Regions from separate parts of the Halomonas sp. Ps84H-12 genome, predicted to be linked through region 3. Evidence: predicted binding sites of a transcription regulator. Region 3 holds the regulator's gene; each other region holds the start of a gene.

Region 1 (8,049 bases), on a different contig from region 3:
CCAGCGCTAAGGCGGATTTTACGACTCCTACGCGGGCATCAAAACGGTCGTCCGGGTCGTTGGCTTCGCTGGCTTGGTAAGCATCAAACGCAAGGCTTGCAGCATAGATGCCCGTCCAACCCGCATCCCACCACTGCGCGTGCTGCGCCCCACTTTCAAACACCTCATCGTAAGCTGCCCAATCGGCACTGGTTTGTGCCTGAGCAGGCAGCGACAGCAGCAGCGCCGCCCCCGCCGCCAAGGTACCCCGTGAAAGTTGACGTAAGCGCATAACAGAACACCTAAAAGCCGTGAATTAGCATTAAGCGTAGCACGACGATAGCGCAGGGCCGGGGTGAATCAGACGGGCTAAGAATGGCGAAGATTAATGGCGTTATAAAGCGAAGGATGGTTAGATAGGTAAAAAATATAGGGAGAGCTGCCATGGATGACTTTTCGCCTTCACCATCCTGCATTCCAAGCGTGCAAACCTTTATTACCTCCAGCACTGCCGGGTGTTGGTAAATGGAGGGCGAGTGGAGTACGTGACCGATGAGGGCAGCAAATCCCGCTACTGGAATATCCCCATTGCCAATACCACCTCGATTTTATTGGGGACAGGTACCTCCATTACCCAAGCCGCCATGCGTGAACTCGCCAAAGCGGGTGTGTTAGTCGGATTCTGTGGCCGCGCATCAGAAATTCCGCAACTATTCCTTCTCCTCATCCTCTTCCTCTTCCCAGCGTTCGATGGCGCGTTTGTCGTCGGGGAGTCGCACCATATCGCCCACGTTGAGATTTTGGTGTGACTGAAAGCGGTGGCCGCGTTGGTCGAGAATGGCGGCCACGCTGCCAATGCTCACGGCATCTTCTTCGCGGTAGGCTTCTACTTTGACCCGCACAATGCGGCCTTGGTAACGGGCGGAAAGCACGGCACCTGGGTAGGGGGGCGTGTGTTCGGGGTCGTCCTTGAAGAGGGCTGCTACGCTGGCGCTGCCGGGCTCGTCCCATTCAATGTGCTTGTGCATGGTGAGCGTCCTTACTATGGGTGAATAAAAATAAGAAGGCTCGTTAAGTGTAGTGTGCGTTGGCAGAACTCGGCCAATCTAATCAAGAGCGCGTCTAGCGCTAGGGTGTGTAGCTGTGGGTAGAGTAGGTACCACAGCTGTGCTGCCAGGGGCTGTTTATCCAGCGCAATCATCACCCATTCCGCTTGGCTCACATAGGCTGCCCGGTTGATCCGTGCGCTTAGCGTTTGCGAGGGCGTGATTAAGCAGTGCACATGGTAGCGCTGCTCAATGGGCGATAGCCGCTCATCTATCTGATTGCATGTCACAATAATTGGCACCACATGCTCTGCAAGGCCCGACTCTCGGATGGAACGTAGGTGTCGCGGTAGCAAGGCTCCTGTCACTGTTGCGTCAACGATAAAGCAAACCGTACTCATGTAAGCGGCTTACTTTGTTGTTAAGCATGTCTGAAAGTAATTTGTTGTAGATGTTGGTTTATTTGCGTATCAAGATAAAGTTTTCTGACGGTAGCTCGCTAGGCGCTGGGTTTTTTGAACCAACCTGGTGCACTGATACCTTTTTATGAGCTTTTATGGTGCGCCAATAAAAAATAAAGGCGCTTTTGTGCGCAAGCAAAAGGCCTTTGCTACATGAAGAGGCATCTCTCCATAGGTTTTTGTATTTTAAAAACAAAGCATTATAAATTTTTGATGCCATAATGGTGCAGAGTTGGCATGCTCTGTGCTTATACATTGTAGATGGTTTTGTCACCAGCTATTAGATCGTATGCAGAAGCCTCTCGGCATGCTACAACGATAGCCGGTCTGAAATGATCGCTGGGCGTTTTGTTGTCCATCGTCAGGCAAACGTTAAGCGAACAAAAAAGACAAACGCGCCACATGCAGCTGCGTGTTGAACGGTTTGTTGAATAACACTTTTATCGATAGCTTACAGTTACAAGCTTTAAGCCACGCTCATACCGGAGGACACTATGTCAGCCAAGACTCTCGCGCTAATCGAAGAACATGATGTTAAGTGGGTAGACCTGCGTTTCACCGACACGCGCGGTAAAGAGCAGCACGTCACCGTACCGGCACGCGACGTGAATGAAGAGTTTTTTGAAAACGGCCAAATGTTTGACGGCTCTTCTATTGAAGGCTGGAAAGGCATTAATGAATCCGACATGATCCTGCGTCCGGAAGACGGCACCGGCTTCCTGGACCCCTTCACCGAAGACGCTACCCTGATCCTGCGTTGCGACATCATCGAGCCTGCTACCATGCAGGGCTATGATCGCGACCCGCGCTCTATCGCTAAGCGTGCAGAAGCTTACCTGCAGTCTACCGGTCTGGGCGACACCGCCTTCTTCGGCCCAGAGCCGGAATTCTTCATCTTTGACGAAGTGCACTGGAAGTCCGATATCCAGGGCTCTATGTACAAAATCACGTCTGATGAAGGCGCTTGGGCAACTGACAATAAAGTAGAAGGCGGCAACCTGGGTCACCGTCCGCGCGTGAAAGGCGGCTACTTCCCGGTTCCTCCGGTCGATAGCTTCCACGATATCCGTGGCGCGATGTGTAACACCCTGGAAGCGATTGGCCAGACCGTGGAAGTTCACCACCACGAAGTTGCCAACGCGGGTCAGAACGAAATCGGCGTTAAATTCAACACGCTGGTGAAGAAAGCTGACGAAGTTCAGGAAATGAAGTACGTGATCCACAACGTGGCGCACGCTTACGGCAAAACCGCTACCTTCATGCCGAAACCGCTGGTAGGCGACAACGGTTCTGGTATGCACGTACACCAGTCGTTCTGGAAAGATGGTCAGAACCAGTTTGCTGGCGACGAGTATGCGGGCCTGTCTGAAATGGCTCTGTACTACATCGGCGGTATCATCAAGCACGCCCGTGCTCTGAACGCCTTCACCAACGCGTCTACCAACTCGTACAAGCGTCTGGTACCGGGCTTCGAAGCGCCGGTTATGCTGGCCTACAGTGCTCGTAACCGCTCTGCGTCTATCCGTATTCCTTACACTGCCAGCCCGAAAGGCAAGCGTGTAGAGACTCGCTTCCCTGACCCGACTGCTAACCCCTACCTGGCGTTTGCAGCGATGCTGATGGCGGGTATCGACGGTATCAAGAACAAGATCCACCCTGGCGATGCCATGGACAAGAACCTGTACGACCTGCCGCCGGAAGAAGGCAAGTCCGTACCGACCGTTGCCAACAGCCTGGACCAAGCACTGGAAGCACTCGATGCTGACCGTGCGTTCCTGACTGAAGGCGGCGTATTTACTGATGAAATGATCGATGCTTACATCGAGCTGAAGATGGAAGAAGTGGAGCGCATTCGCATGACCACTCACCCGATCGAGTTCGACATGTACTACTCTTGCTAAGAACGGTTGCTAAACACCGTTTTAACAAGAGTGCTAACATCACCCTTGCGGTGTGATTAGCCTGAAAAACCCCGCCTCGGCGGGGTTTTTTGTTGGAGCAACATAAGGGTGAGAAAGTAATGATCAGTAGATGGCGTTTGCGTCAAAAAAGTGGTTTGCCCACAGGGGCTGCGCTGCTGCTGGGCCTGTGGGTAAGCGCTGCGCAGGCTCAAACGGTGTATCGCGTGGTGGATGCGCAGGGCAACGTGACGTTTACTGACAACCCAGAGCGCGGTGGTAAAGCGATCACGCTGGCCCCGCTGCCAAGCGTGCCTACCGCTGTTCGGCCTGCTTCTCCGTCTCCCCGCGCCAAGGGGAATCCTGGCCAACCGTTTATGCCCTATGACCGCTTTGCGATTGCTAACCCAGCGGCGGGGGCCTCGTTGCGAAGTAATATGACGCCGGTTGAAGTGGCGGTTTCGCCGCCGCTACGCGACGACCACCAAATTCAACTGCTCGTGAATGGCGAACTAAGCCAATCTGCCCTGCATAGCGATGCGTTCTGGCTGGCGGGCTTGCCAGCGGGCCAACACCAGCTGCAGGCCGAACTGTTGGATAGCCAAGGGCGTATTCAACACCGCACCGATCCGGTGACTATTTTTATTGCTGAATAGTGCAATGCACTACAATGGTGCATAGGAGTATCTGAATTTGTTCGGCAGTGCGCTATAACGGCTCGCTGTGCCCACACCGGCTGCCCATCAGCCGTGCATGCCGCCGTTTGTGCTTAATTGGCGCGCTTTTTGCAGTTCCTCTCTCAACGATCCCATCACGCTAGTGTTCATCACACTATTATTAGAGCGACGTTTCAGGACACGCCATGTATCAGCGCTTATTAGAACATCTCACCACCGCAGTGCTACTGCTCGACGGTGAACTCCGTGTCCGCTGGATGAACCCAGCGGCGGAAGCGCTGCTAGCGGTGAGCTTTAGCCGTGTGCAGGGTATTAGTCTAGATACCTTGCTAGGCGGTGGGGAAAGTATTGATGAGGTATTGGCCAAAGCGCGGGATGCCTTTCACCCCTATACCCAGCGGGAAGCGCGTGTCACGCCGCTCAATAGTGAGCCGCTCACGGTGGACTATACGGTAACGCCCCTCTCAGCCGATGAGCTGCTGCTGGAAGTCGAGCCGCGAGACCGCTTGATGCAGATCTCCCGCGAAGAGGCGCTCACCACCCGCCAAGAGACCATTAAGGTGCTGGCGCGGGGCTTGGCCCACGAGGTGAAAAACCCATTAGGCGGCATTCGCGGTGCGGCGCAACTGCTGGAGCGTGATTTAGACGACCCGGCGCTGCGGGAATTTACCCATATCATCGTCGAAGAAGTAGACCGCTTACGAGATTTGGTTGATTCCATGCTGGGCCCGAACCGCATCATTAAGCATGAGCCGGTCAATATCCATAAAGTGCTGGAGCGAGTGCGAGCGCTGCTGATTGCCGAGCATCCCGATGTCACCGTCAACCGTGATTACGACCCCAGCCTGCCGGATCTTTCCGGTGATGAGTCGCAAATGATTCAAGCGGTATTGAACGTGGCGCGTAACGCGGTGCAGGCCATGAGCGATGCAGAGACCCCCTCACCGGAGCTGATTCTACGCACCCGTGCCCGGCGCCAGTTCACTTTAGGCGCCGAGCGGCACCGGCTAGTGAGCGAAGTCGGCGTGATTGATAACGGCCCTGGCATTCCTGAAAGCCTACGCGAAACCCTCTTTTACCCGATGGTGTCTGGCCGCGCGGAAGGCAGCGGTTTGGGGCTATCCATTGCTCAGTCAATTTTGCACCAACATCAAGGATTGATCGAATGCGACTCACGACCTGGACATACCGAATTTCGTTTACTGATTCCATTAGTTATTAATTGCACCGGAGAAGCGTCATGACTGAGGCGACACGTACCGATGTTGCACGGGTGGTTATTGTCGATGATGACCGCGCTATCCGTTGGGTGCTGGAGCGCGCACTGGCGCAGCCAGACCTAGAGGTTGAGTGTATTGAGCGTGCCGACACAGCGCTGGCACGGCTGCTGGAAAGCCCACCGGATGTGTTGGTGACCGATATTCGCATGCCGGGGATTGATGGGCTGGATTTAATGTCACGGGTTCGCGAAGCCCACCCGGACCTGCCGGTCATTGTCATGACCGCTCACTCCGATTTAGACAGCGCCGTGGCCTCTTATCAGGGGGGGGCGTTTGAGTACTTGCCCAAGCCGTTTGATGTGGATGAGGCGCTGGCGCTGGTACGCCGTGCGGTAGCCCACGCCCGTGAACGCCAGCGGCCGGTGAGCGTGCCGGAAGGCCTAAGCGCCGAGATCATCGGTGAAGCGCCCGCCATGCAGGAAGTCTTTCGCGCCATTGGGCGGCTCTCCCACTCGCACATTACGGTACTGATTAACGGTGAGTCGGGCACCGGTAAAGAGCGTGTCGCCCAGGCGCTGCATCAGCACAGCCCGAGGGCGGGCAAGCCGTTTATTGCTTTGAATATGGCGGCAATTCCTCGTGACTTAATAGAGTCCGAACTGTTTGGCCATGAGAAAGGCGCGTTTACCGGGGCGGCTGCCCAGCGCCAAGGGCGCTTCGAGCAGGCCAACGGTGGCACGCTGTTTCTGGATGAAATCGGCGATATGCCCGCTGAGACGCAAACCCGTCTGCTGCGCGTGCTGGCCGACGGCGAGTTTTACCGCGTGGGCGGGCATACCCCGGTAAAAGTTGATGTGCGGATTATCGCGGCAACCCACCAGAACCTAGAGTCGTTGGTAGATGATGGGCGCTTTCGTGAAGACTTGTTCCACCGTCTGAACGTGATTCGCGTTCATCTACCGCGCCTTGCCGAGCGCCGCGAAGATATTCCCCGGCTAACCCGGCATTTTTTGGCCGAAGCGGCGAAAGAGCTTTCCACCGATATCAAAGTGCTGACCCCTGAGGCAGAGGCGCACTTAACCCGGCTGCCGTGGCCCGGCAACGTACGTCAGCTGGAAAATATCTGCCGTTGGTTAACGGTCATGGCCTCTGGCCGGGAAATCCTGGTAGAAGACCTGCCGCCAGAGCTACGCACGGTCGGTGCGTCGGAAAGTAGCGTTCACGGTGATTGGCGTTCAGCATTTCGCGATTGGGCTGATCATGCTTTGGCAGAAGGCCATACGCACCTGCTGGAAGAGGCGGTACCTGATTTCGAGCGCATTTTGATTGAAACTGCACTCAAACATACCGGTGGTCGCAAAGGCGAGGCCGCTGAGCTGCTGGGCTGGGGGCGTAATACGCTTACCCGTAAACTAAAAACGCTGCTGCCTGCGTTGGCGGATGACGCCTAGGGCATCGGCTCGGCGGAAATGGGGGCAGGGAGTACAAACACGGCATCAGCCAGTGTTGGCTCGGGGAGGTCGCACTCAGCCTGTTCCCAGGGCAGCAGGCTGAAAGTGTGTTGAATCCCCAGTCCTTCTAGCTGATGCTCCACACCATGGCCGTAGGTGACGTGCCCAAGGCCCATTAAGCCAACGGCTAACGCCCCCTCTTTTGCCGCGCCTGCCAGGCCGTGGGCCATGGCGATATCCCAGGTGAGCTGCGCTTGGGTAAAGCGTTCCAGCATTTCCGAGTTTTCTTGGGCCATGGCATGCTGTTCAAACACCTCTTTTAGCCGAGTTTGGTACGCAGGGCTGGCAGGCAGAGGTGGGGGAATAGCATGACGCTGTTCGGCAGGTACGCTTTCAAAACTCTCTTTTGAGAGCTGCTGGCGTAGTTCTGGTGAAATATTGAGTGCGACCAGCGGAATGTGCTGTAGCCGGGCAAAGTGGAAGATCGGTAAATAGAGTTCGGCATCAAACCCCCAGGCCTCTTCCCACTCGCTTTGGGTCAATAGTTCTGTCTCGGTAAGCTGGCCAGCCACCCAATGATCTAATACCGGCTGCGCGCTCCTTGGCAGCATCTCCAAGCCAATAACCATATCTTCCCGAAGCGCATGTAGCCCCGCCAGGGTATGTAACTGCCAGCGGTGGTGGTCAATGGCATCGTGCTGTTCGCCAAGCAGCACCACTTGCCGCTGGGCTGCTTGAGCGAGAAGCGCTTGATGAGAAGTGGCCCGCTCACCTTGCCACCACTGCCCAGGCTGCGGGCAGCTTCCGTAGGCGTGCGTGGTTAAGGTGCCTGTGAGCAGCGCAGCCAAACCCAAACCGATGCGCACCGCGTTAGCCCTCTTGAGCCTTAAGGCAGTTGATGTCGACTGCTTTACGCGTTTTTCGTTTTCCATTGCGTTGCTGAGGCTAAACCGGTGGGCGGGCGTCCGCACACTGGGCTAAGAAGCGTGTAAAGTCGTCCAGGATAATGTCCAGGCTGCTATGCAGGCGATGATCGTCATCAATCATTCGCAGTGACAAGCGCTGTAGGCGAGCACGCTCAATCACTGGGCCTGGGGGGACCACATCATCGCGCCAGCCATGAATGATATGCGTATGCTGGGCTTGAATCGTCGGTGAGGTCTCTGGGTACTCAGGCAGGCCAAGCGCGGGGGCGAGTAAAAAACAGCCCAACACCGGTGTTTGCGCACTGGCGGCAGCGCTGAGCCAGCCGCCTAAGCTTGAGCCTGCTAATACACGGCGGGCGGGGTCATCACCACGAGCCAGCAGAGTAGCGGT
Region 2 (8,049 bases), on a different contig from region 3:
GTATCTTGACCAAAAACACGTTTAGTTTTCATTATTATCTCCTGTTTAGAGCAAGCTCTTTTGCCAGGCAGCGGCGTCAATCTCGATCAGTAGCGGCCCGCGGGGAGCACGATTGGCGAGCGCTCTGGAAAGTTCAGCGGGGCTCTCTACCAGCATGCCGGGGCAGCCAAAGCCTTCGGCCAAGGTGAGAAAATTGGGCGCTTGAATATCGACCCCCAGGCGGGCCACCCCGTTGGCATCCATATAGCGGCGGATCTCTTCATAACCGGCGTTGTGCCATAGCACGATGACCACTGGCAGGCGGGCTTCCACCGCAGTGGCAAGCTCCGAGAGCGTAAACATCACTCCGCCGTCTCCCACCAGCGCGACGACGGGGAGATCAGGCCGGGCTAGCTGTGCCCCTAGTGCCGCAGGCAGCCCATAGCCCAAGGTGCCGTAGCCGGTAGAGGCATTGAAGTAGCGCCTGGGCGCAGGCTGACTGACCAGATGGTTACCGGCATACACCGGCGCGGTGGAATCGCCGACCAGGATGGCCTCAGGCAGGTGGTCGGCCAGCGCGGCATAAAGCGGTACGAAATCGCGAAACGCAGGATCATTGGCCAAATCCAATGCGTTTAGCGCAGCGGCCGTTCGCTCGGCGCCCTGACGTTTCAGCGGCGCTGAAAAATGCTCAAGCAGAAGCTCCAAACTGCGCCCGGCATCACCCACCAAACCCAGCGTGGTGCGCTGATTGCGCGCCAGTTGCTCGGGGTCCAGGTCGATTCGAATCAGTGTGCCGTTGAGGTGAAAACCGTCGTCGAAAACGACGTCATAGTCGGTTTCGCCCAGCTCGGTGCCTATGGCCAGAATCACATCGGCACTGGCAGCCAGCTCCCTGACGGCAGGCAGCGCGGCATTGGCCCCCAGGTCCAGCGGGTGATCACGCCCCAGCAGCCCCTTGGCGTTGATGGTCGTCACCGTGGGCGCATCCAGTTGCTCAACCAGCGCTCGCGCGGCTGCTGGCGCTGACACACAGCCACCCCCCAACAGCACCAAGGGCTGCCTCGCCGCCTGGAGCAAGCGAGCCGCTTCGGCCACGCCTTCCGGGTCGGGGGCCGCTCGGTATAGCGTTGGCGCTTGCCAACTGGTCGGCACGGGTACGGGTGCATTGAACAGATCGATGGGGATTTCTATATGCACCGGGCCTGGGCGAGCACCGTTGAACACGGCAAAGGCGCGGGCAAGTACCTCCGGCAGCGTGCTGGCATCCAGCAGGGTGTGGCTGAACCGCGCCACGCCGCTAACCATCTGCTGTTGGCTGGGCAGTTCGTGCAGGCGCCCTTGGCCCAGGCCCAGCGTATCGCGACGATTGACGCTGGAGATCACCAGCATGGGGATGGAGTCCGCCAGGGCTTGGCCCATGGCGGTGGCCATATTGGTCATCCCCGGCCCGGTGATAATTAAACACACCCCCGGCTGACCGCTGGCACGGGCATAACCATCGGCCATGAACCCCGCCCCTTGCTCATGGCGCGGGGTGATGTGCGCCACCTCGCTGCCCTCCAGGCCACGGTACAGCTCCACGGTATGCACGCCGGGAATGCCAAACAGTGCGCGCACGCCGTAAGTATCGCGCAGCAGGTGAATCAGCAGCTCGGCACAGGTCATTGTCGTTGACTCGTTCATACCAGGCCCCTTAGAAGAAAAACGTGTGGGCCATAAAGGCGATGATCGGCAGCGTAATCGCGGTACGCAGCAGGAATACCACGGCCAGTTCCCAGAACTTGATGGGAATCTTCGACTTGAGCAGCAGTGCACCAATCTCCGACATATAGACCAACTGCGTCATGGAAAGGCAGGCAATCACGAAGCGGGTCAGCTCGCTTTCAATACTGGTAGCCAACACGGCGGGCAGGAACATATCGGCAAAACCGACGAGCGTTGCAGGGGCAGCCGCCTGGGCTTCAGGAAGACGCAGCAGCTCCAGTACCGGCACCATGGGGTACGAGAGCCAGGTAAACAGCGGCGTGAACTCGGCCAGAATCAGCGCCACGGTGCCAATCGCGAATACCAGCGGCAACAGCGTAAGGAAGATATCGATGACGTTAAGAAGCGCTAAACGCGCCAACTCTTTAGGGCCCGGTGCGCCCGCTGCGCGGCGGGTTGCCTGCAGCAGGCTGTAGCGGAACAGGCCCACATTTTCGGTGCGCTCTTCGCTTAACTGGCAACCTACCGGCTCGTAGTAATCGTCGGCTTTACGCGACAGCGGCGGAATCCGCGAGACAATCACCGCGGCGATTAAACCCGACACCACAACGGTAAAGTAGAACGGCACGAATAGGTGGTTGAGGTTGACGAAATTAACCACCAGCAGACTAAACGCAATGGATGCAACAGAGAAGTTCGTCGCAATCACCGAGGCTTCGCGGCCATTGTAATAGCCTTGCTCGTACTGCTGGGCAGTAATCAGCACGCCTACCGTTCCCGACCCCATCCACGAAGCGGTGGCATCAATAGCACTGCGACCCGGTAAGTTGAAGATGACGCGAAACGGCTTGCGCACCATGGTGCCAATGAACTCCATGAAACCAAACTCGACCAGAAACGGCAGCAGCAGCGCAGCGAAAAAGAAGAACGTCAGCAGCACCGGTGCCAGGTCGTTCAGCATCACGCCGCCGGTAAAGGACGCCGTCACGAACTCAGGGCCGACCTGAAAAAAGGTCATGATGACGAAGACGGCCCCCAGAACGCGCATGGCAATCCATACGGGGCCCACATCGAACATCTCCTTGAAGTGGCCTTGCTGTGCCCAGGCAGGCTTTGCCAGCTTGACGTACAGCGTCACCATCACGGAAACGCACAGCACGCCTAGCGCAATGGCAGGCAGCACCCCACCCAGCAGGGTCTGCAGGCCATCGGCCATCAGCCCCATGCCGATATTGACGGTCTCACCAAACTGAAAAGGGATCAGAAACAGCAGCACGCCGATCAGCGAAGGAATCAGAAACTTCAGCAAATGCGCGCGGGGTATCGACGTGGACGAAGCGGATACTTCCAGCGTCGCGTTAGAGTGTGACATACGGTTCACCTATTGGATGTGATTATTGGAGGTGGGCTGGCGGCGTCCTGAAAGGGAGCACCGCTCCCCTTCCTGTGTATTGTCATCCGCGCCTTGTCAGGTCGGCGCTTGGTGCAGGGCACTTTTGCAGGCAGCGCTTACGGGCGGCGTTGCGCTGCGGGCAGTACGCAGAGCATTTCATACAGCAGCGTGGCGCCCATCAGCGCCGTGTTGCCGCTGGGGTCGTACGGCGGCGACACCTCGACCAGGTCCCCGCCCACGATGTTCAAGCCAGCGGCACCACGCACGATTTCCAGCCCTTGAGCAGAGGTCAGCCCGCCCATTTCCACCGTGCCGGTACCGGGGGCGACCGAAGGGTCCAGACCATCGATGTCGAAACTGATGTACACGGGGGTATCGCCCATTTGCTCACGCACTTCAGCCATCAGTGGGGCCAGCGAGCGGTACCAGCACTCCTCGGCGGGCACTACGCGGAAACCCTGCTTGCGGCACCAGTCGAAATCCTCCGGGGCATAGCCGGTTCCACGCAGGCCGATTTGCACGACCTTGTTATGAGCCAGCAGCCCTTCCTCCTGGGCGCGGCGGAACGGCGTGCCATGGGCAATGGGCTCACCGAACATGTGCTCGTTCACATCCGCGTGGGCATCGATATGGATCAAGCCCACCGGGCCGTGCTTTTTGGCCATGGCGCGTAGAATCGGCAGCGTCAGCGTGTGCTCGCCCCCCAGCGTCAGAGGAATGCAGTCATGCTTCAGCACGTCGTCGTAGAAGGCGGTGATGATGTCGACGCTTTTCGGCAGGTGAAAGGTGTTGATGGGTACGTCACCGATATCGGCGACCTGAAGCCGCTCGAAGGGAGCCGCCCCCGTGGCCATGTTGTAGGGGCGCAACATGCGCGATTCATCGCGAATCTGGCGTGGCCCCAGTCGGGTACCCGGGCGATTGGAGGTGCCGATATCCATGGGAATGCCGATAAATGCCGCGTCCAACCCTTCTGCGCTCTGTTGCGTGGGCAGGCGCATCATGGTGGCGGGGCCTGCAAAGCGTGGCATGGTGTTGCCGCCCAGCGGCTGATTGAATTCCGACATCGTTCTCTCTCCTTGGATTTATTGTGGCCAGCCTGACGGGCTGGCGCTTCAGCGATTTATCCAGCTCATACCGCTCATGTATCGTTGATGCACAGTTCAATACACAGACCACTGCACAGACCATGCCAAGTCACCTGCGCTGATAAATAGGGAGGTTTACCGCCCCATCGATGCAAAAATGAATCGCAACGCCAATGAAATGATGCAAAAATGAATCAATGAGTCATATTTGCATTATCCTGTTCATCTAACGATACAAAAGCCGGTGCGGTAGATAAGGAAGACGCATGAGTGAAATCGACAGGCGCGTACTGCAAACCATCGTGGAAACCGCCAATGACCACTTCTTTATCGTCAGCGGCGACGGTCAGATTATGGATATCAGCCCCGGTGCCGAGGCGGTATACGGCGTATCACGGGAGGAGCTGCTTTCCAGCAGCGTTCAACAGCTCCAGGCCGCCGGTGTTCTGAAACCGTCCATCACCATGGAAGTCATCCGCACTCGACAGCCCGCTCAGCTAATGCAAATCACCGGCACGGGCCGCCGCGTCATTGCCGAAGCCTACCCCGTGTTCGCCAACGGCAAGCTGGAGCGCATTGTCAGCCGCTCACGGGATTTGACCGACCTTCAGCTGCTGCAGGACGAATACGCTCTGCTGCAAAAACGTTTTAGTGAACACTTGAAACGCAGCCAGGCCGCCCCCGATGCCGAAGAGCAAGCGCTGGATGCTGCGCTGGACCACCTTCAGGTCAGAAGCCATGTGATGCGGGAAATCGCCCTGTTGCTCAAGCGCGTGGCATCATCGGATGCCAACGTGCTGATGCTGGGGGAGTCTGGCGTGGGCAAGACAGCCTTTGCCAAGCAGCTCCACCGCTGGAGCGAGCGCCATCATGGCCCGTTCATCGAGGTCAACTGCGCAGCGATCCCGGAAAACCTGTTCGAGTCGGAGATGTTCGGCTACCAGCCCGGCGCCTTCAGCGGTGCCGCGCGGCAAGGCAAGGCCGGACTGCTGGAGCAGGCCGAAGGGGGCACGCTCTTTCTGGATGAAATTGGCGAGCTGCCACTGCTGATGCAGACCAAACTGCTGAAAGTGATTCAAGATGGCAGCTTGACCCGGTTGGGCGACACGCGGGCTCGTCGCGTCAATTTCCGGCTGGTCGTGGCGACCAATCAGGACTTGGCCAAACGGGTCGAAACCGGCCTGTTCAGGCTCGACCTCTACTATCGTCTGAACGTCATCCCCATCACGCTGCCCCCGCTACGCGAGCGCCGCGAAGACATTCCCGTGCTGGTGGAAGCCTGCCTGACCCGGCTGAACCACCGCTATGGCCGCCAAAAAATCATCAGTAACCCGGCCTGGTCGACGCTGATGGGCAGCGACTGGCCCGGCAACGTGCGGGAGCTGGAAAACTGGCTGGAAAGAGCCTGGCTCTCAAGCCCCGGCGACCAGATCGAAGCGCCCGCGGCACCTTCGGCCTCTGAGCCACCCGACACACCGCTGCCCACTGCGTGGCTGACGTCCCCAGCGGCGTCTCTGCAACAGGACGAAAGCCTGAAGGAGTACCTGGCGCGCATCGAGCGCGAGACCTTGAGCCAACTGTGCGGCACTCTGCCCAGCACGTATGCCATCGCCAAACGTTTGGGCATCAGCCAATCCAGCGTCGTGCGCCGCCTGCAGCATTACGGCATCAAGATCACCCCGTGATCGCCTCACGACATCAACCTGACATCCAGGCGTCATACAAACGCAACACCTTGCTCTCACTATAGATCGTCGCCACGCATGACGGATGAGAGCCATGAACCAATCGCGCATTCGCCTGGCAGGCGTCTCCAAGCACTGGGGCGCGACCACGGCAGTCAACGACATTTCCTTCGATATCCAGCCTGGGCAGTTCGTCATTCTGCTGGGGCCGTCGGGCTGTGGAAAATCCACCACGCTGCGCATGATCGCAGGTTTGGAAGAAGCCAGCGGCGGGGAGATTCATATTGGTGAGCGCGATGTGACACGCCTGCCACCTGGCGACCGTGGGCTGAGCATGGTGTTTCAGTCCTATGCGCTATTTCCGCATTTGAGCGTGGCCGACAACATCGTCTTTGGCCTGCGCAGCCGGAAGGTAGCGAAGGCAGAACGGCAGCAGCGCCTGGCCCAGGTGGCCGAGCTGGTGGACCTGACGGATTACCTGCACCGCAAACCGGCCCAGCTTTCCGGCGGCCAGCGTCAGCGGGTGGCGCTGGCGCGAGCGATTATCTCAGAGCACCCCATCTGTTTGATGGATGAGCCGCTGTCCAACCTAGATGCGCGGCTGCGCAGCGATATGCGCAGGGAGATCAAAGCCCTGCAATCACGACTCGATATGACGGTGGTTTACGTCACTCACGACCAGGTGGAGGCCATGAGCATGGGAGACCGTGTGATCTTGATGCAACAGGGACATATCGTGCAGGACGGCACACCCGACGCGCTTTATAACCAGCCCGCCAGTGCGTTTGCCGCCAGCTTTATTGGCAGCCCGGCCATGAACCTTTTGCCTCTAGTGCAAGGTGACCAGGGGGCCGTTATCGAGGGCGAACCCTCGACCCCAGTGGCTCCCATGGAGGCCGCCGGAGGGCAGCTGGGCGTGCGCCCTGAAGATATCGAACTGCGCCCAGCATCCGAGGCAGGCATTCCGGCCCAGGTACTCAGCGATGAGTACTTAGGTGCCGACACGATTGCCCATGTCGCCGTCGGCAATCACACCGTGCGCGTTCGCCTGAGCGGTAAGCAAGCGCTCTCGGGTAAGCCCTGCAAACTCTACTGGACGCCAGATAGCGCCCATTTGTTTGATCGAAAAGGTCTGCGTCAGCAAGCGTTAGCGCCCCTTGCCTTACCCGCTTCGCATCGAAGCGTACCGCGCCCGCCCGCCGTGGGCTCTTTCCAATACTGACCGCTCTCATACTGACAACATCACAAACACATGTGGAGTCTCTCATGCGTTCTCAGTTCTCTTTTGCAATGACAGCCATCGCCGCAGCACTGTTAGGTGCCAGCCACGCCAGCGCTAACAGTGTCGACTTGACGATGTACTACCCTGTTTCCGTGGGCGGCGCACTGACCGAGGTCGTTGACAACTTGGTGGAAGAGTTCGAAAGCGAACACCCGGATATCAATGTGGAAGCCATCTACGCGGGCAACTACGACGACACCCGCGTGCGCGCCATGTCCGCCATGGAGGCAGGGGATGCGCCTCAGCTCTCGGTGCTGTTCTCCATCGACCTGTACGAGCTGATCGAGCAGAACGCCATCGTGGCCTTTGATGACCTCATCGACACAGAGGAAGAGCGCGCGTGGCTGGATGGCTTCTACCCCGGCCTGATGGAGAACGGTCAGTTGGATGGCAAGACCTACGGCATTCCCTTCCAGCGCTCTACCATCGTGCTGTTCTGGAACAAGGACGCCTTTGCAGCCGCTGGCCTGGACCCGGAAACGCCGCCGGAAAACTGGGAAGAGATGGCCGAGATGGCCGCCACCGTGCGCGAAGCCACGAACGGTGAACAGTGGGGCGTGATGGTGCCGTCCACCGGCTACCCCTACTGGATGTTCCAGGCCTTTGCCTTCCAGAACGGCCATCGTCTGATGAACGACGATGGCACCGAGGTCTACTTTGATGACCCGGCCGCCATCGAAGCCCTCGAATACTGGGTGTCGCTGGCCACCGAGCACGACACCATGCCCAGTGGCACCATCGAGTGGGGCACCCTGCGCCAGAACTTCCTCGAGCAGTCCACCGCCATGATGTGGCACACCACGGGTAACCTGGCCGCGGTACGCAACGAGGCCAATTTCGAGTTTGGCGTCGCCATGCTGCCCATGAAGACCCAGCGCGGCAGCCCCACCGGTGGCGGCAACTTCTATATCTTCG
Region 3 (8,049 bases):
TGCCTATCCCCGTACTGCCTAGTCGCTCGCGGCCAATGAGTCGGCTAAACACCTCTTGGCTATCTAGGCTGGGTGTATTTTGGGCGATAAAGGTGCTGAAAAACTCCAGCACCCGTTTTTTGCTGCCCCCGGGAACGTCATAAAGCACGCGCTCCGGGGGGAGGATGGTTTCCAACGTCATTGAGTTAACGCACACCAGCGCCCTGGGCGCGAGCTTGTGCTTTTTCCTTATGTTTAACGAGTTGACGATCGATTTTGTCTGCTAGCGCATCAATAGCGGCATACATGTCGTTATCAAGCGCTTCGGCGTGAAGGTCTGCACCGGCAGCGTGCAGTGTGCAGGCTGCTTGCTGGCGCTCCTTCTCAACAGATAAGGTCACTTGCACCGTGGTAATGTTGTCGTAGTGGCGTTCAACGCGCTCTAGCTTTTCGTTAACGTAGTCGCGCAAGGCGTCAGTCAGTTCAACGTGATGACCAGTGATGTTTACTTGCATTGACGTGCTCCTTATCCATCGGACTGTACTTCGATTGTAACCCTTTTTACGCTATTGCAAAGCCCTTGCGTTGAGTTTGTTCATACGTACCGCTTAACTAGCGTAAACGGCGGCGCTCACTTGACGAGGGAATGCCCATTGACTCCCGATATTTTGCGACAGTACGCCGTGCAACGCTAATGCCCCCCTCTTCAAGCAGAGTCACCAAGCGGCTATCGGAGAGCGGTTTTCCTGAGGGCTCATCCTGAATCAGCTTTTTGATGCGGGCGCGAATGGCTGTGCTGGAGTGGCTGTCGCCGCCGTCTTGGCCGCTTACCTGGCTTGAGAAGAAGTACTTAAGCTCGAAAACGCCCCGTGGCGTGTGAATAAATTTCTGCGTGGTCACACGAGATATGGTGGATTCGTGCATCTCTACCGCTTCAGCAATATCCGCTAAAATCAGCGGTTTCATTGCTTCTTCGCCATGCTCCAGAAAGCCAATTTGGCGTGCAATAATTTCACGCCCAACTCGTAGCAGCGTGTCATTGCGACTCGATAAGCTTTTGATCAGCCAGCGGGCTTCTTGGAGGTGCTCTTTGAGGAACTGGTTGTCTTGGCTTTTGTCTGCGCGTTTGATCAAGCTGGCGTAGTCGGGCTGTATACGCAAGCGTGGTAGTGCTTCTGGATTGAGCTCTAAATGCCAACCTTCATTGTCGTGCCGAACGACTAGGTCGGGGGTGATGTAGCTGTCGTCGGTAACGCCATAGGTGCTCCCAGGGCGTGGGTCAAGGCTGCGAATTAAACGGATGACATCGTCAAGCTGCTCGTCATCAAGGCTTAAACGGCGCTTGAGAAGCCGCATATCGTCTTTGCCTAATGCTTCCAAAAACTGGCGAACCAGCCGTTTGGCGGGCATTAGCAGAGGGGTGTCCTCAGGTAGTGAGGCGAGTTGCAGCATCAGGCATTCACGCAGGTCTCGGGCAAAGACGCCGGTGGGCTCAAATTGCTGCAAGCGCAGCAGGGTATTTTCCACTTCCCGCTGGCTTAAGCTGTCATGGCCTTGGGCTTTTAATCCTTCCCGAATGTCATTAAGCGGCTGGGTGAGATAGCCGTTGGCATCCAGCGCATCAATCAGGCTTTCCGCGATGGCGTATTCTCGCGGGCTAAAGTCTGTCATGGCCAGTTGCCATAGCAGGTGGCCATGTAGGCTTTGTCCAGCGGCTTGGCGCTCGAAGTCGGGGCCTTCACTGCTGCCACCCAGGCTGCCTATGTCTTGATAGGTATCTGACCAGTCACTGTCGACGGAGAGTTCGTTGGGGATGCTCTCGGACCACTCAGCCTCTTGAGGCTCACTGACAGCCTGCTCGCCAAACTCATCTTCTTGCTCAAGCATGGGATTGGCATCTAGCGCTTGCTGAATTTCTTGACGAAGGTCCAGCGTCGATAGCTGAAGCAGGGCGATAGCCTGCTGCAGCTGAGGTGTCATGGTCAGCTGTGTGCCGATACGCAATTGGAGAGAAGCTTTCATGACCATCTGAGAACCACTCGTTAATCAGAAAGCTCCACCCTAGAGTGAGTTATGGCTTGGTGCAAGTGCAATAAGCATGCCACTAAAAGAAATGCTTCTGCAGGTCACTGTTTAAAGGCGGAAATCGGCGCCTAAATAGACATCTCGAACCTTCTGGTTGTTGAGGATTTCCTGGGCGTTTCCACTGGCAATGATGTGACCGTCGCCAACAATGTAGGCAATATCACAAATATCCAGCGTTTCACGAACGTTATGGTCGGTGATCAATACACCAATGTGGCGTTTCTTTAACGCTCGAATGATAGCTTTAATTTCCCCAACGGAAATCGGGTCAACCCCGGCAAAAGGTTCATCCAGCAGGATAAAGGCCGGTTCGGTGGCCAAAGAGCGGGCGATTTCAACACGGCGGCGTTCGCCCCCAGAAAGACTCATGCCTAAGTTGTCGCGTATATGAGTGATGTGAAAATCTTCAAGTAGTAACTCAAGTTGTGCTTCCCGGGCGCTTCGATCAAGCTCTTTGCGTGTCTCTAAAATGGCCATAATGTTGTCAGCCACGGAGAGCTTGCGGAAGATGGAAGCTTCCTGGGGTAGATAACCAATCCCTGCCATGGCGCGTTCATGCATAGGAGCATGAGTGAGGTCAAGGTCGTCAATGCCTACTTTGCCCGCATCCAATTTGACCAACCCCACAATCATATAAAACGAGGTGGTTTTACCTGCGCCATTAGGGCCAAGTAGCCCAACCACGCTACCTTGAGTGATTTCCAGATTAATATCTTTAACCACACGGCGGCGCTTATAGCTCTTCGCTAAATGATGGGCGTAGAGCGTTTTTACTGGTGTGGGGGCTGGGGATGTTGATGCTGCCACGTGGCCACTTCCTATTGTTCGGGCTGAAGGGTCATACGAATACGCTGATTTTCACTGCCGCTAACGTCAGAGCGTGCTTGTACTACTTCTTGATCGATAAAGTACTCTAAACGTCCACCTTGGAAGTGATCTCCTTGCTGGGTCAGCTCAGCTTGGTCAATCAGCTCAACCCGGCGTTCGGAAACGTGATAAATAATCCGACGCGCCCAGCCTTCTATAGGGGTTTCTTGGTCTTCAATTTGGTTACGCAAGTAAGCACGCTCGCCCGTAGCGATGGCGCGAGACAACTCGCCAGCATTGTTACGCTGAATTTCGACACGCTCTCCGCGTAGCTGCATATTGCCTTGGCGAATGTCAACGTTACCGGTGTACACGGCTGTCCCTGCTCGTTGGTCAAGGTCTAACCGGTCGGCCTCCACATGAATAGGCGCTTGGTTTTGTGCCGCTACAGGCAGTGCAATTGTGACAAGCGGCACGGCTAGGGCAAGAAGTGCAGTGCGGATTAGAGCATTCATCAGATTTTGCGCGAGAAACCCGGTGCTTTAGCGCCGGGAGGGATAGCGCGTCGCCCGCAGGGCGACTGGGTTACGCCACCGCCTGTCCCGCTCCTCCTGTTAGGTGGGTGAAGGGTGTAAAGTGATAGCCGTAGCCATCACCGCGTTGGATGAGGGTGCAGTATTTGTGCGAGATGCCTTGCACGGCCCCCTGTTCGGTCTGGATGTTAAAACTGCCGGTTTTGCGTACCGCGACACGCCCCGTATGGGTACCTGCTTTCTTGCCAGTCGGTACCATCGCACGCACCATGTCGCCGGTTTGAAAGCCGTGCACCTGCTTCTGCCGCATCAGATAGCCACGCGGAAACCCGTGTTTCGTTAAGCGGGTGCGCTGATAGCTACCACGCCCCATCGCCTTGATGGTTAATGTGGGCACCTGCCAAGCATGTAGTGCGTCGAACGCACCGACACAGGCCGCGTCTAGAGCATGGGTTTTAGGAATGCCCAGTCGCTGGCGGTTGTACTTGGTGCGACCGCCGGTGCCGACAGCCACCGGCAAGCTAGTCGCTTTGAGCGCATTAAACAGCGCCCAGCGCGTGGCATTGATCGCGCTGGCATCGCGCAGCGGTTGCTTGAGCTGGCGCTGCACACGCTCAAGCCGAGCGTTAGCGGTGTGGCCGTTGGCTTTCAGGCGCTTTTTCAGGCCTTTGTCAGTGGCGAAAAAATCCACCAGTGACAGCGCATCCTTGCTCTGGTTGCAGGGGTGGCAGCTTAGGGTCAAATTACTGACGCGGTTCGAGCCGCCCCGCGAGCGCGGTATCACATGCTCGATCTCCAGCGGCGTATCGGCGGTGCCGCAATAGGCACATTCACGGCCCCATTTTTCCAGCAGGTACTCGCGTACTTCGTAGCCCAGCAGCGTGCCTTGCTGGTACTCCACGCCGTTGATCTCGGGGTTATCCAGCTTCTGCGTATCAAAGCGCACCAACTCTTGGCTGATGGCGGTTACAGGCGCTAAACGATTCAACCGGTTCACCCAGGCCGTGACGGTATCGACGCGATGCTGCAGCGACGGTGCCAGCCAGCCCTTGGGTTTGGTGCGATTATTGAAGCGCGGGGCGCGGTAACGCAGGTTGGCACTGCGGCGGCGACGCCGAAAGGCGGCGCGTTGTTGTAATGCCTTTTTGATCTGATAACCGCGATGGATTAGTTCAAACAGGCACAGCACATGCCGCTGCTGACTGTCCGGTTCGCGTATCAGCGCCAGCCCGGTCGTTTTGCTGCCAGGGTCGATGCCCAGGCTTAGTGGCTGCGTGCTACCGCCCACTCGATCTTTCAGCCGGATCGTGAACGGATAGCGCTTATGCACCACGGCACGCCCGCGCTGTAGCAGCAACCGAGCCCGTTTTTCACTGCACGGCATCAGCGGCTGCTTCTTTTTGTCCAGTACGAAAATCGCCATGCGATTTCCTCCTAATCAATGCCCTTACGGACCTTGTGTCGCGGGGCTTGCGCCCCGTCTCCCCTCGGGAATGTCGATAACCGGCTCCTGCCTTGTGGCAGCGATCAAGATCTTCGGCGTTTTACCTTTCGCCCGGGCGGCGTACCGCAGCATGATCTTGACCTTTCAGAGCCACGGACTGAGGAAGCATCCGTGGGTGAGTCTTGGCGACCTGTTATCAACGTAGCGGGTTGGCTACCGCTCTCCCTGGTCAACCGGGCTTGTTGTCACAAGCTCCCGCCTTCAGGCGGGGGTAGTTGACCGCGACTCCTAAGGGGAACGGGTGGCCGGCGGATGAACGCCGCGCACGTTGTTGGTTAAACGGACTTGGCTGTCATCCAGCCATACATCCATTCGGGAGGCTTCCATACGCTGAGGGGGCTGCTGCAACACTACGTGGGTGTCGCTCCAGGCATGCCGGGTGGTCCCGTCGTAGTTTAATAGTTCGCTATCAAGCTGCCACCCCTCTTCAGGCGCTAGTAGCCGCGCGGAGCCTGCCAATGTTAATGCTTGGGTTTCAGTATTGAGGGTGCCAGTGTTCGCCGTGGCGAGCCACTCACGTTGTTCGCTATCAAACAGCGTGGCACGGGGTGACAACACGTCAGTCATTGCCGTTTGCGGAGTATGCACCAGCCGTGGGGTTACCAGAGATTGCTGAATAGTGCCTGTTTCGCCAAATAGGGTAATTTCGGCATTCTCTAATACGTGCCCAGGTTCCTGGGCACGAGCTTCAGAGTCAATCTCAGTCTCCTGGGGGCCGCGAGGGTCTAGCCAAACCAGCACGCCGCCTAGGGCGATGACCATTGCCGTGATCCAGACCCGTTTTCTTACCCTAAAGCGCATTATGGCTGTCCGTGCAGATACGTATCGAGTACGGCATCCCAGTGCCCTTGGGACGTTAGGAGCGTATCGCAAATTTCACGCACAGCCCCGTGTCCGCCAAGGCGTTCAGTGATCCAGTCGGCATGGGGGTGCATGTAGTCCGGAGCATTGGGGACCGTAATACCGACACCGGAGCGCTTGATCGGAGCAAGATCAGGTAGGTCATCTCCACAGTAGGCGACCTGTTCTAAGGTGATATCAAGCCGCTGACAAAGCGCTCTCAGGGTAGTGAGTTTGTCTTCACAGCCCTGGTATACGTGAGTGATTCCTAAGGCAGCAGCGCGCTGGCTCACCATAGGTGAATCACGGCCGGTAATCAGCGCCACATGGATGCCGACACGCTTGAGTAACTTCAGGCCATGACCGTCCTGGGTGTGAAACGCTTTGATTTCGATACCGTCAGCCTGAAAATAGAGACGGCCGTCAGTAAGTACACCGTCTACATCAATCGCAAGCAGTTTTACGCGGCGAAGTCGGTCGAGTAGTGCATCAGGTAGGGCCATAAAGCCTCCATCATCCATTGCCAAAAAAGCAGTATAAAGTCGTTAAATAACGCCGCTGGCAAGCAGGTCATGCATATGCAGCGCGCCGATGGGGCGCTGCTGTTCATCAACAACAGCCAGTGCAGTGATACGGTTATCTTCCATAATGCGCACCGCTTCGGCAGCTAGTATGTCTGGACCAATGCGCTTGCCGGGGCGCGTCATTACGTCATCTACCTGAACATCGCGCAGGTCGTGGTGTTGGTCTAGCGTGCGACGCAAGTCGCCGTCGGTATAGACCCCGGCAAGACGGCCTTCGCTATCCACCACGCAGGTAAAGCCCAGCCCTTGGCGTGTTATCTCAAGTAGTGCATCGCGCAGCGGGCTGCCCAGCGCTACTTGAGGGAGCCGTGAGCCATCGTGCATTAAGTCGCTAACACGCAGTAGTAAGCGCTTACCGAGGCTGCCGCCAGGGTGAGAGAGGGCAAAGTCTTCAGCGGTAAAGCCCCGTGCTTCCAATAGAGCAACAGCAAGGGCGTCGCCTAGGGCAAGGGCGGCGGTGGTGGAGCTGGTGGGTGCTAGGTCAAGCGGGCAGGCTTCTCGTTCTACACCGCTATCCAGGTGGGCGTCTGAGTGCTGTGCAAGAGTGGAGCCTGGGCGGCCAGTCATACTGACCAGCGGTGTGCCAAGGCGCTTGAGTAGCGGAAGTAGGGCCGTTACTTCAGCGGTTTCACCGGAGTTAGAGAGTGCCAAAACCACATCGGCGCGGGTAATCATGCCCAAGTCGCCATGGCTGGCTTCACCTGGGTGAACAAAAAAGGCTGGAGTGCCTGTGCTGGCTAGGGTGGCTGCGATTTTGCCGGCGATATGACCTGACTTTCCCATGCCGGTGACTACCACGCGTCCCTGACAGGCAAGCATAAGCTGACAGGCGTGGTCAAAGCCTTCATCTAGCTTGGCTTGCAAGCCCCCAATAGCCGCTTGCTCGATTTGCAAGGTGCGCAGTGCACTTTCACGCAGTTGGCTGGGTGTAGAGAGTGGCTGACGCATGGCGTGTCTCGTTTCATGATGTGAATAGGTGACTAGTAAGAATAACATCTTGAAGCAGTGTTTAGCTAAAGCATGCAGCAAGTACCCGCGGTATTAGTGAGTTCTATTGACGAATGGTTTGTACGGCAATGATTTGCGCGACTGTTACTAAGAGTAGCGTTAGGATACGATGTTCGATAATATTTCGAAAACACTGTTTTCTAAACTGCCCCGCGCCCAGTCGGTTTATACTGACGCGTTCTGGCAACACGATGAAGGTCAATCAGCTTATGACGGATGTTCCCTTCATACAGGTTGAAGATGTTTACTTTTCCCGTGGAGATAACGATATCTTCCGTGGCGTTAATATGACCATTCCGCGTGGCAAAGTCACCGCTATTATGGGGCCAAGCGGCACGGGTAAAACAACGCTATTGAAGCTCATTGGTGGCCAATTAACGCCAGACCGTGGGCGGATTTTAATTGATGGGCAGGATGTTCACCGCCTGTCACGCAAGGCGTTGTTTACGCTACGTAAGCGCATGGGAATGCTGTTTCAGAGCGGCGCGCTGTTTTCGGACTTAGATGTTTTCGAGAATGTGGCCTTCCCGCTGCGGGTGCATACTGACTTGCCCGACACCATGATTCGCGACTTAGTGTTGCTAAAGTTGCAGGCAGTAGGGTTGCGGGGGGCAAGGCATTTAACTCCCGCTGAGCTATCAGGGGGTATGGCGCGGCGGGTGGCATTAGCGCGGGCAGTCGCACTTGACCCTGAGTTAATCCTTTATGA

Evidence for each region. The regulator sigma-54, encoded in region 3, starts transcription at its own class of promoters, with help from an activator protein. The targets are predictions, from matches to a motif close to TGGCACNNNNNTTGCTNT.
Region 1: a site for sigma-54 is predicted at 1,720-1,737, ahead of glnA (glutamate--ammonia ligase). Genes of this name have one in related genera too.
Region 2: a site for sigma-54 is predicted at 4,257-4,274, ahead of speB (agmatinase). Genes of this name have one in related genera too.

Annotation. Positions count from the first base shown of each region.
Region 1 covers NZ_JAMXSJ010000006.1:7,943-15,991, reverse strand. The annotation lists gene NH344_RS04270 (hypothetical protein) at 1-271, opposite strand, end outside; gene NH344_RS04265 (hypothetical protein) at 690-1,007, opposite strand; gene NH344_RS04260 (hypothetical protein) at 1,022-1,315, opposite strand; gene glnA (glutamate--ammonia ligase) at 1,981-3,387, shown strand; gene NH344_RS04250 (DUF4124 domain-containing protein) at 3,507-4,040, shown strand; gene glnL (nitrogen regulation protein NR(II)) at 4,247-5,305, shown strand; gene ntrC (nitrogen regulation protein NR(I)) at 5,302-6,732, shown strand; gene NH344_RS04235 (ChaN family lipoprotein) at 6,729-7,598, opposite strand; gene NH344_RS04230 (alpha/beta fold hydrolase) at 7,678-8,049, opposite strand, start outside.
Region 2 covers NZ_JAMXSJ010000030.1:9,015-17,063, forward strand. The annotation lists gene NH344_RS13965 (cytosine permease) at 1-32, opposite strand, end outside; gene NH344_RS13970 (5-guanidino-2-oxopentanoate decarboxylase) at 46-1,665, opposite strand; gene NH344_RS13975 (YjiH family protein) at 1,676-3,058, opposite strand; gene speB (agmatinase) at 3,196-4,146, opposite strand; gene NH344_RS13985 (sigma 54-interacting transcriptional regulator) at 4,434-5,852, shown strand; gene NH344_RS13990 (ABC transporter ATP-binding protein) at 5,947-7,074, shown strand; gene NH344_RS13995 (ABC transporter substrate-binding protein) at 7,119-8,049, shown strand, end outside.
Region 3 covers NZ_JAMXSJ010000031.1:14,423-22,471, reverse strand. The annotation lists gene ptsN (PTS IIA-like nitrogen regulatory protein PtsN) at 1-181, opposite strand, end outside; gene raiA (ribosome-associated translation inhibitor RaiA) at 186-494, opposite strand; gene NH344_RS14275 (RNA polymerase factor sigma-54) at 592-2,007, opposite strand; gene lptB (LPS export ABC transporter ATP-binding protein) at 2,113-2,871, opposite strand; gene lptA (lipopolysaccharide transport periplasmic protein LptA) at 2,883-3,386, opposite strand; gene iscB (RNA-guided endonuclease IscB) at 3,457-4,827, opposite strand; gene lptC (LPS export ABC transporter periplasmic protein LptC) at 5,137-5,709, opposite strand; gene NH344_RS14250 (HAD hydrolase family protein) at 5,709-6,251, opposite strand; gene NH344_RS14245 (KpsF/GutQ family sugar-phosphate isomerase) at 6,294-7,280, opposite strand; gene NH344_RS14240 (ATP-binding cassette domain-containing protein) at 7,550-8,049, shown strand, end outside.